Regions from separate parts of the Epibacterium sp. HA2-3 genome, predicted to be linked through region 2. Evidence: riboswitches for the same ligand, from Rfam matches in the RefSeq annotation. Region 2 holds a riboswitch; each other region holds the start of a gene.
What was found. A riboswitch is a leader RNA that binds a small molecule or an ion and turns the genes downstream of it on or off. The one in region 2 is predicted to bind cobalamin.
Positions count from the first base shown of each region.

Region 1: linked by a shared signal. The riboswitch ahead of ACZ1HH_RS00870 (hypothetical protein) and the one ahead of ACZ1HH_RS15985 (aromatic ring-hydroxylating oxygenase subunit alpha) in region 2 are both predicted to bind cobalamin.
Region 3: linked by a shared signal. The riboswitch ahead of nrdH (glutaredoxin-like protein NrdH) and the one ahead of ACZ1HH_RS15985 (aromatic ring-hydroxylating oxygenase subunit alpha) in region 2 are both predicted to bind cobalamin.
Region 4: linked by a shared signal. The riboswitch ahead of ACZ1HH_RS10335 (CbtB domain-containing protein) and the one ahead of ACZ1HH_RS15985 (aromatic ring-hydroxylating oxygenase subunit alpha) in region 2 are both predicted to bind cobalamin.

Region 1 covers NZ_CM172490.1:183,882-186,071, forward strand. Annotated here, with positions in the region: gene ACZ1HH_RS00865 (protein-tyrosine phosphatase family protein) at 62-601, shown strand; gene ACZ1HH_RS00870 (hypothetical protein) at 612-1,058, opposite strand; cobalamin riboswitch at 1,183-1,416, opposite strand; RNA gene ffs (signal recognition particle sRNA small type) at 1,577-1,675, opposite strand; gene ACZ1HH_RS00880 (5'-nucleotidase C-terminal domain-containing protein) at 1,746-2,190, opposite strand, start outside.
Region 2 covers NZ_JBVFUL020000002.1:311,776-313,965, reverse strand. Annotated here, with positions in the region: gene ACZ1HH_RS15990 (C4-dicarboxylate TRAP transporter substrate-binding protein) at 1-752, opposite strand, end outside; cobalamin riboswitch at 1,016-1,218, shown strand; gene ACZ1HH_RS15985 (aromatic ring-hydroxylating oxygenase subunit alpha) at 1,353-2,190, shown strand, end outside.
Region 3 covers NZ_CM172490.1:546,274-548,463, reverse strand. Annotated here, with positions in the region: gene arsB (ACR3 family arsenite efflux transporter) at 1-144, shown strand, start outside; gene ACZ1HH_RS02640 (GFA family protein) at 171-545, shown strand; cobalamin riboswitch at 790-982, shown strand; gene nrdH (glutaredoxin-like protein NrdH) at 1,084-1,305, shown strand; gene nrdI (class Ib ribonucleoside-diphosphate reductase assembly flavoprotein NrdI) at 1,327-1,749, shown strand; gene nrdE (class 1b ribonucleoside-diphosphate reductase subunit alpha) at 1,731-2,190, shown strand, end outside.
Region 4 covers NZ_CM172490.1:2,203,009-2,205,198, forward strand. Annotated here, with positions in the region: gene cobA (uroporphyrinogen-III C-methyltransferase) at 1-186, shown strand, start outside; gene ACZ1HH_RS10330 (DUF1636 family protein) at 183-566, shown strand; cobalamin riboswitch at 658-871, shown strand; gene ACZ1HH_RS10335 (CbtB domain-containing protein) at 911-1,081, shown strand; gene ACZ1HH_RS10340 (CbtA family protein) at 1,086-1,784, shown strand; gene ACZ1HH_RS10345 (hypothetical protein) at 1,890-2,190, shown strand, end outside.

The sequences.
Region 1 (2,190 bases), on a different replicon from region 2:
AGGCTAAGGTGACAAGACGGTATCGCGGATATGGGTCCGCGGCTCCCGGGGGGGAGAGTAAATGGTAAGTGCTACGAAATTGCAGCCGCAGCAGGCTGAACCAACTTTGTCGCTACATGCGCTTTCGGTGGGCGATGGGATCCTCGCCCTGAGCCGGGCGCCCGGTGCAGGGGGCGATTATGCCGCCGATCTGCGCCTGATCCACGAATGGCGCCCGTCTATGGTGATCTCGATGACCACGCGCGTCGAGCATGTTATCCTTGGCGTAGAGACTCTGGGCACGGACATTCAGGGGCTTGGCAGCCGCTGGTTTCATATGCCGGTTGAGGATTACCAGACCCCGACAAAGGATCTTGAGGATCATTGGCATCAGGTCAGCGCGCTCGCGCGGCAGGCTTTGTCGGGTGGAGGGCGTGTCCTTGTGCATTGCCGTGGCGGCTGCGGTCGATCCGGCATGGCAGTGCTCCGGCTGATGATCGAAAGCGGCGAGCCGCCGGATGCAGCTCTTGCACGGCTCAGGGCCCTGAGGCCCTGTGCGGTGGAAACGGATGCGCAGATGGCTTGGGCCTATGGCCGCCGTCGCCAAGCGCCGCCAGCATAGGCCGAGCAGCTTAGCTCATCAGACGTGGTCTCTGTGCCCCCTGCGGGTGGCGAATTGAGGGCGCTTGCACGGGCGGACGCGCTGGGCGGGCTTCGCCAAACGCGCGGGGCATGTCTGCGCTGGAGGTGCCATGCGCGCTGCCCCCGTCTGCCGACAACATTGCATCCGCAAATCGGTCCAGCGTCTCTGTTTTGGTCGTGGCCTGCACATCGCAAAACACCCGAATACGGGCATGACTTGCGGCAAATCGCGCCGGGCAGGCTTTCTCACAGCCATCGAGGCGGCTTTCACCACTGATTTCGAAATCGTCTTTCGTAAGCCCGCGGGCGCTGTCGAGCGCTTTTGCCAGCGCCGCCAGCATCCGCTGCGCCGCTGGGCAGGGGCGCCCGAGGTGCAAACATGTTGTTGATACAAACTCATGCGTGCCCGCGTCACGCGTCTCTGTGTGGTCCGTCATTCTCGTGCCCTCCGCACTCGGATCAAGGGGCCGGAGGGATGAGCGGGACATCGGACGGGATCAGGCCCTTCGGGCGCGGAGTGATCAGCCATCAGACCTCCTCCGAGACACCCCGCCCGGCTTCAGGTTTACATTGCCGATGGCAGGTCTCCTGACTTGCGGGTCATCGCGAACCGGCCCTTCCCGACCCTTTTTTGCCGGTTACGACGTTGGGGTCAGTGGCTTTGCCGGGGAACTCGCCGCTCACAGTTGCGGGGGCAGTCACGGACTTGGCGGGACCCAATGGTCCAAAGCCTCACCGTATTCCCTTTTCATCCCACCCCAAACAGAGGCAGGAACCATCTGTCTGGATGCTACGCAGCGGTAAGTCGCCTCGTCAACTGGGATCTTTCTGCGAGCGCGAAATAGGTCAGCGGCGCGGCACAAGACACATGGGATGCGCAAGACAATACGAGGATGTGCAGGTAGGGAACAGGCTCATCAAACACAAAACCCCGCCTAGGGCGGGGTCGTGTGACAAGTGAGAGGCTGGACATCGACCCAAGCGGGGCTCGTTGTGGCTGCTTCCTTCCGGACCTGACCAGGTTGGCGAGGCGCTTGCCCGCGCCAACCTCTCGAATCCCGATATAGGGAAGCCGCGGAAAGATGACAACCCGCTGCCGGTTTGAATACTCGTGTGTCGCGCGCTCAGAGGCGCAGCTTCAGCGCCAGAAACCCAGTGTCGAGCTCTGTTGCGGAGCGGGCCACATTCTCGGGCAATTCATGGAGGTGGCGCCTGGCACCCGGGCCCGTGAGGGCAATCGCATCCACACCCAAGTCCGGGCTGAAGCGCCAGGGCGCCGGAAAGACGGCGGAAAGGTCATGTGCAGAGGCCACATAGGCGCCGACCACATCCCGGATCATCTGCGGCGGCAGGGGCAGACCGGGCGCATCCATAAGCATTCGAAAATTGCCACCGCCGCTGCTGCGGTAGCTGTTGAAGGCGACTGCAAACTGCTGGTCCCCGTGCATGGGGCGGCCATTCCACTGCAGGTTCCTGATCCGCCCCGGCCCTTCATGGAGCCTGCGTCCTTCGGCATCAAACCGCGCGTGCTCTCGAGGGTCGATTTCATACTGCAGGCCGAAAATGACA
Region 2 (2,190 bases):
TCGCGCTCGGCGTCAGAGAGGCTTTCGTAAGCGTCAATGTTGACCACAACCGGGCAGTTCACGGTGCCGGGGTTGAGGTTAGCGGTCCACCAGTCAGCGCGGTTGATGGTGCCAAAGCTCAGATGCGCATGTTGTGCGAACGCTACGGTGTCGACCACACCGGATTCCATCGCCTGATAGGCCTCGGTCGCGGTGACGGAGGTCGGAACGGCGCCAACAGCCTTGAAGGCTTCGCCGATACCGCCGGTTGCCCGCACGCGCATGCCTTCGAATTCCGCCAGATCATCACGCACATCACCGGTGCCGACGATATTATATTGCGGCATCGGCGAGGTCATGAGCAGCTTTGCGTTCCACTGCGCCATTTCCTCGGCTGCGGCGGGGTGGTTGTAGACCGCGCTAGAGACCGCAACCTCCTCTTCGAGGTTGGAAATGCCCAGGAAGGGCAATTCAAGAACGGTAATCACGCGGTTTTTGTCGCGGTGATAGCCGGCGCAGAACTGCGCCATCTCAAACGCGCCAATCGAGATCCCGTCGAGATTCTCGCGGTTTTTGGACAGTCCACCATAGCTGATGTTCATGGTGAATTCGCCGTCGGTTTTCTCGGACACCAGTTCAGCGAGCTTTTCGACGTGCTCGGTAAAGGCGCGGCGTTTGCCCCAAACCGAGACATTCCACTCTGTGGCCATGGCTTCTGCCGCAAAGGCAAAGCTCACGGATGCAACAGCGGTAAGTCCCAAGAATTTTTTCATATTTTCCTCCCCAGTCGGATTTTACCGTATTTGTTTATGTGCGGCAGGATCACCAAATTGAGTGGCTTTGCCAACCCCAAACTTCGCGCTGGTTTGGCAAAGCTCCGATGAGCGCGCTCCGGCCTGCGTCTCAGAAATGCGTCGATGGGCCAAAGGTTCAAGAGGCTGCGCGATCCATGCATGTTTTTGCGGATGTGAGGCGGGCTTGTCTCGAACTCAATAAACAACGTCGCAAATTGGAGATCGGGCGCGGCAAATCTCGATACAACTCTGCCCTACGAGGTGCTGTCCGGGCTTTCCGGACGGAGAATTGGGAAGCCGGTGCGATTCCGGCGCTGCCCCCGCAACGGTCATGGGATTCGCGGGCGTAACATCTGCCACTGGGAGGAGGACCCGGGAAGGCGTTGCGCTCCGACCAGCAGGTCACCCCCAGAGCCCGGAAACCAGCCTCGGCAGATATCGTCAACCGCGGGCGGCGGTTTGGGCATCTTGAAAAGGACGCGGGCACCTCCCTCGCGGCCTCACGGGATCCCATTGCCGTTTGCACTCTACCAACAGGGCGAAGGTTCACATATGTGAACTTTGTCACGGAGCCAGGAAATGCACAGCAATATCAACACGCTGATCGCTAACCACCGCGCAGGACATGCACTTGATCAGGCGTTTTATACCGATGCCGAGGTGTTTCAGACCGATCTTCAGGAGATCTTTTACAAAGAATGGCTTTTTGCCATTCCCGCCTGCGAGCTGGACAAGCCAGGGAGCTACGTCACCCATCAGGTTGGCAACTACAATGTCATCATCGTGCGCGGTGCAGACAATGTCATTCGGGCTTTCCACAATGCTTGTCGTCACCGTGGCTCGGTGATCTGCAAGGCGAAGAAAGGCAACAACCCTAAGCTCGTCTGCCCCTATCACCAGTGGACTTATGAACTGGACGGTCGTCTGCTGTGGGCGCGTGATATGGGGCCTGATTTCGAGCCGAGCAAACATGGGCTCAAGACGGTCCACTGCCGTGAGCTTGCTGGGTTGATCTATATTTGTCTCGCCGATGAGGCCCCGGATTTTGAACGGTTTGCCGAGGTCGCCCGCCCCTATCTGGAGGTTCATGACCTCTCGAACGCCAAGGTCGCCCATGAAAGCTCCATCGTGGAGCGCGGCAACTGGAAGCTGGTCTGGGAGAACAACCGCGAGTGCTACCACTGCGGCGGCAATCACCCCGCGCTCTGCCGGACCTTCCCGGATGATCCCTCCGTGACCGGCATCGAAGGTGGCGAGACCCCGAGCAATTTGCAGGCTCATTTCGACCGCTGTGAGCAGGCCGGGATGCCTTCGGGGTTCCACCTCAGCGGTGATGGCCAGTTCCGTGTCGCGCGCATGCCCCTGAAAGAAGGCGCTGAGAGCTACACGATGGACGGCAAGACCGCCGTGCGTCGCT
Region 3 (2,190 bases), on a different replicon from region 2:
CTCTTTGGGCTTCACTCCGGGGCGGCGCTCGCAACCGTGGTTGGCGTACTGGTCGAGGTTCCAGTGATGCTGACACTGGTGGCCTTTGCCAATCGCACCCGTGCCAGGTTTGCCTTGACCGGAGCAGACCACCAGGCAAGCTGAGCCCTCATGCGCTGAGGAGGTCCACCATGTCCGAGGTCACTGCAAGCTGCCTGTGCGGCGATATCCGCGTCAGAGCCTCCGGCCCCCCCATCGGTGTCGGCCTGTGTCACTGCATGGATTGTCGCAAGCACCATGGTGCGGTGTTCTGGGCCGCGGCGGTTTACCCGGCTGAGGAGGTCGAAGTATTCGGCCAGACGCAACAATATCAGGGCCGACATTTTTGCCCGAGATGCGGATCATCGGTCTATTCATGCAGCGAAGGTGAGGTAGAACTCCATCTCGGAGCAATGGATCAGCCAAACCAGTTCACGCCGACCTATGAGCTATGGACAGACCGGCGCGAGCACTGGCTCACCCCGCTCGCCAGAGCCCATCAGCACTCTCGCAATCGCGGGGCGTGAGGGCCGGGACGGCGCGCGCCGGAGGCGTCTTTGTATGTAGTATGTCTTGCAGGACACAGCTGCGCGACAATTTCACACGGCCCGTCTGATCCAAGACTGTGGATAAAGATGGGGGTAAGGGTGTGCGAATTTGCCGATCCCCTTACATTGCAGCCACAAAGAAACCGCGGGCGAACACCCTGCCCTGTGGAAAACAAAAATCAACGCGTCCTACACCATATATTGACCATTTCGCGCATCTGCATCAATATCGTGTTGCTTTGGTTCTTTCGAGGCGACTCGCAAGCGAAGAGGGAAACTGGTGAAAATCCGGTGCTGCCCCCGCAACTGTAAGCGGCAAGCCCTGCCCGTGCCACTGACGCATTGCTGCGTTGGGAAGGCGGGAGGGGGCGTTTGAGCCGCGAAGCCAGGAGACCTGCCAGAGCACGACACACGACGACCGCGGCGGTGGGCCCGGACGCGTCATCTGACACCGGAACCGGTGTCGGCTGCCGTGGCCTCTCCGCCCAGAAGGACAACACCTGAGGGGATCTTGCAGATGAGCATCACTGTCTATTCAAAACCTGCCTGCGTGCAGTGCACCGCCACCACCCGCGCTCTTGAGGCGAAAGGGATCTCTTTTGACCTCGTTGATCTGACACAAGATGCCGCTGCTCTGGAAATGGTGCAGGGTCTGGGCTATCGTCAAGCACCCGTGGTGGTCGCTGGCGAAGAGCACTGGGCTGGTTTTCGCCCTGACCTGATCGGCCAGTTGGCATAAAGGTAAAAGGTGACCGGGTAAGTGGTCGGGCTTGTCTATTACTCCTCCCGTTCGGGCAATACGGCCCGTTTGATGGAGCGACTGGGGCTTGAGGCTCTGCGGCTGCCGCAGACGGAGCCTTCCCCCGAGGTAGATGCGCCCTACGTGTTGGTGACGCCAACCTTTGCCGATGGTGAAGGCCGGGGCGCAGTGCCAAAACCGGTCATCAAATTTCTGAATAACAGCCGCAATCGTGCCCTCCTCAGGGGTGTGATTGCCGGAGGCAACCGCAACTTTGGTGACACCTTTGCCCTCGCGGGGGATGTGATCGCCAAGAAATGCAATGTCCCCGTCCTTTACCGCTTTGAGTTGGCGGGAACCGAAACAGACATCGCCCGCATGCGCGCGGGCCTCGCCCGGTTCTGGGCGGCACAGGAGCAGCAGACATGCTTGACGCAAGCGTAACCGCCGATCTCGACTATCACGCGCTGAACGCGATGTTGAACCTCTATGACGACGAGGGCAACATCCAGTTCGACGCCGACCGTATGGCGGCCCGGCAGTATTTCCTGCAACATGTGAACCAGAACACCGTGTTCTTTCACTCGCTGGATGAAAAGCTCGGCTACCTCGTCGAGAAAGGCTATTACGAGCCCGAAGTGCTGGATCAATATTCCCGCAACTTCCACCGCAAGATCTGGGACGCGGCCTACGCCAAGAAGTTCCGCTTCCCGTCCTTCCTCGGGGCGTTCAAATACTACACCTCCTACACGCTCAAGACCCGTGACGGGCAGCGCTATCTCGAGCGCTATGAAGATCGTGTGGTGATGAACGCGCTGACGCTGGCACGTGGCGATGAAAAGCTCGCGATGAAGCTGATGTCAGAGATCATCGACGGTCGTTTCC
Region 4 (2,190 bases), on a different replicon from region 2:
CTTGAGGCAGGCCTGCCAGAGACCACACCGGCGCTGGTGGCACTTGGGGTCTCGACCCCCGCCCAAGAGCTGCACCGGGTGACAGTGGCCGCCCTGCCGGACCTCCTGGAGACCATCACCTCCCCCGCGCCAGTGTTGATCCTTTATGGCCCCTTGGCCGACGATGACGCGCTCGTGTCGCAATGACCGCACCGGTGATCTCGCTGTGCCGGACCTGCCAAGATGCCGATCCCGCGCTGCTGCCCCAATTGGCAGCGGCGCTGCGGGAGGCTCATCCAAGGGCCCTGCTGCAATCGGTTGACTGCATGTCGGGTTGTGCACGCCCGCAGACCCTCTCGGTGCGCCAAAGCGGCAAGACGGCCTATCTCTTTGGGGAGATCACAGCAGCGGACCTACCGGATATACTCAGGTTTCTGCGGCTCTACGAGGCAAGCGCCGATGGCACCTTCACGGATGCGCGCCCAATTGGCGAGCTGAGGTTCAAAGCCATCGCGCGCATCCCTGCTCCCCTGCCCGAAACTACTGCCGCGTCACAAACTGGCTCCACCGCCTCTCCCGAGGAGTGAGGCTGCCAGTCAAAGACCACCTGCGTGATAAAATGCCGCGAATGCGCGCTTCAAGGGCGGTTTCATGCTTGACCGATCGCGCGCCCGCGCCGCATTGTCGACGGCATACGGTGTCCCAGAGCGCAAAGCGCCGGGACTGAAACGGGAATGAGGAACGGCGGACCCAATCGCGGCGCCAAAGCCTCAACCGCCCCCGCGACTGTGAGCGGTGAGCGACATTCAGCATCCACTGGCCGCTGGGCCGGGAAGGAGAATGATCGCCGCGACCCGCGAGTCAGGAGACCGGCCGTATGAAACGAGGACAGTGAATGTGTCGTCGGGTGTGACGACACGGAGGACGAATTATGACGACCAAGACGCTCAACACGACCGCTTCTGCCAGCCAGATCATCCCGGTTCTTTTCGCCGTGGTACTGGGTCTGGGGATCATCACCGTGACCGGCCATGTGCAGGCCTCCACCCTGCATGATGCTGCGCATGATGTGCGCCACGCGACCGGCTTCCCCTGCCACTAAGCAGATGTTCGCACGCATTTTGACCGGCGCGTTGTTCGCTGGTGCTGCAGCGGGGCTGATTGCCGCCCTTCTGCAGCTTTTCTTCGTGCAGCCGGTGCTTTTGCATGCCGAACTCTATGAATCGGGCGCGCTTGTGCATTTCGGCGGCGAGACCGTATCCGCCCATCCCGAATTGCCGGGTATCTTTGACGAGCCGATGCGCAATTTGCTCAGCATCCTCTTCACCATGCTGATTTACACTGGCTACGCGCTGATCCTGGTGGCCTTGATGTCGGTTGCGGAGCGGCAAGGCCATGAAATCCGCACCGGACAGGGCCTGCTGTGGGGATTGGCTGGCTTTGTGGCGCTTCACTTTGCGCCCGGTTTTTCGCTCGCACCAGAAGTGCCCGGCGTTGCCGCCGCCGATGTGGGCGCCCGTCAGATCTGGTGGGCCGCCACAGTGGCGAGCGCAGGTGTTGCAATGTGGCTGATCGCTTTTGGCGGTAATCTGGTGGCCTATGTGGTGGCCGCGCTCTTGTTGATGGCGCCGCATGTGATCGGCGCGCCGGAGCCCGAGACCTTTGCCGGTCCGGTGCCCACCGAGATCGGCGCCCTTTTTGCGGCGCGCGCCTTGGGGATCGGCATGGCGGCATGGGCGTTGCTCGGCGTGTTCTGTGCCTATTTCTGGCAGACCGAAGCCGCACATGCGGATGCCAACACTTAGGCGGTCCTCCAGGCTGTCCCCGCTGCGTCATTGCATGCAGCGGGGACAGCCTGCGAGACTGCGCTGCAGCCTCAAATACGTTTACTTTCCGGAGAATGACCTTCCATGTCCCGTTCGCTTGCTCTGTTTGCCATTGGCCTTGTGTTTGGGGGCGGTATCGGATTTCTGACCGCCGCAGGAAACGGCGTCACCCTGGATGGGCATGATCACTCTGATCCTGCGCACCACGGTGGCGGATCCGGCGTGGCCACGCACGACCATTCCGCACTGGTGAATTCCCCCTCTGGTCCAGAGGCGCCCTCGGTCGAGATCCACGTCACGCCCGACGCGATGTCCGGTTGGAACCTGCAAGTGGAGACCAAGAACTTTCGCTTCGCCCCGGAGCATGCCTCGGGGGCCGATCAAC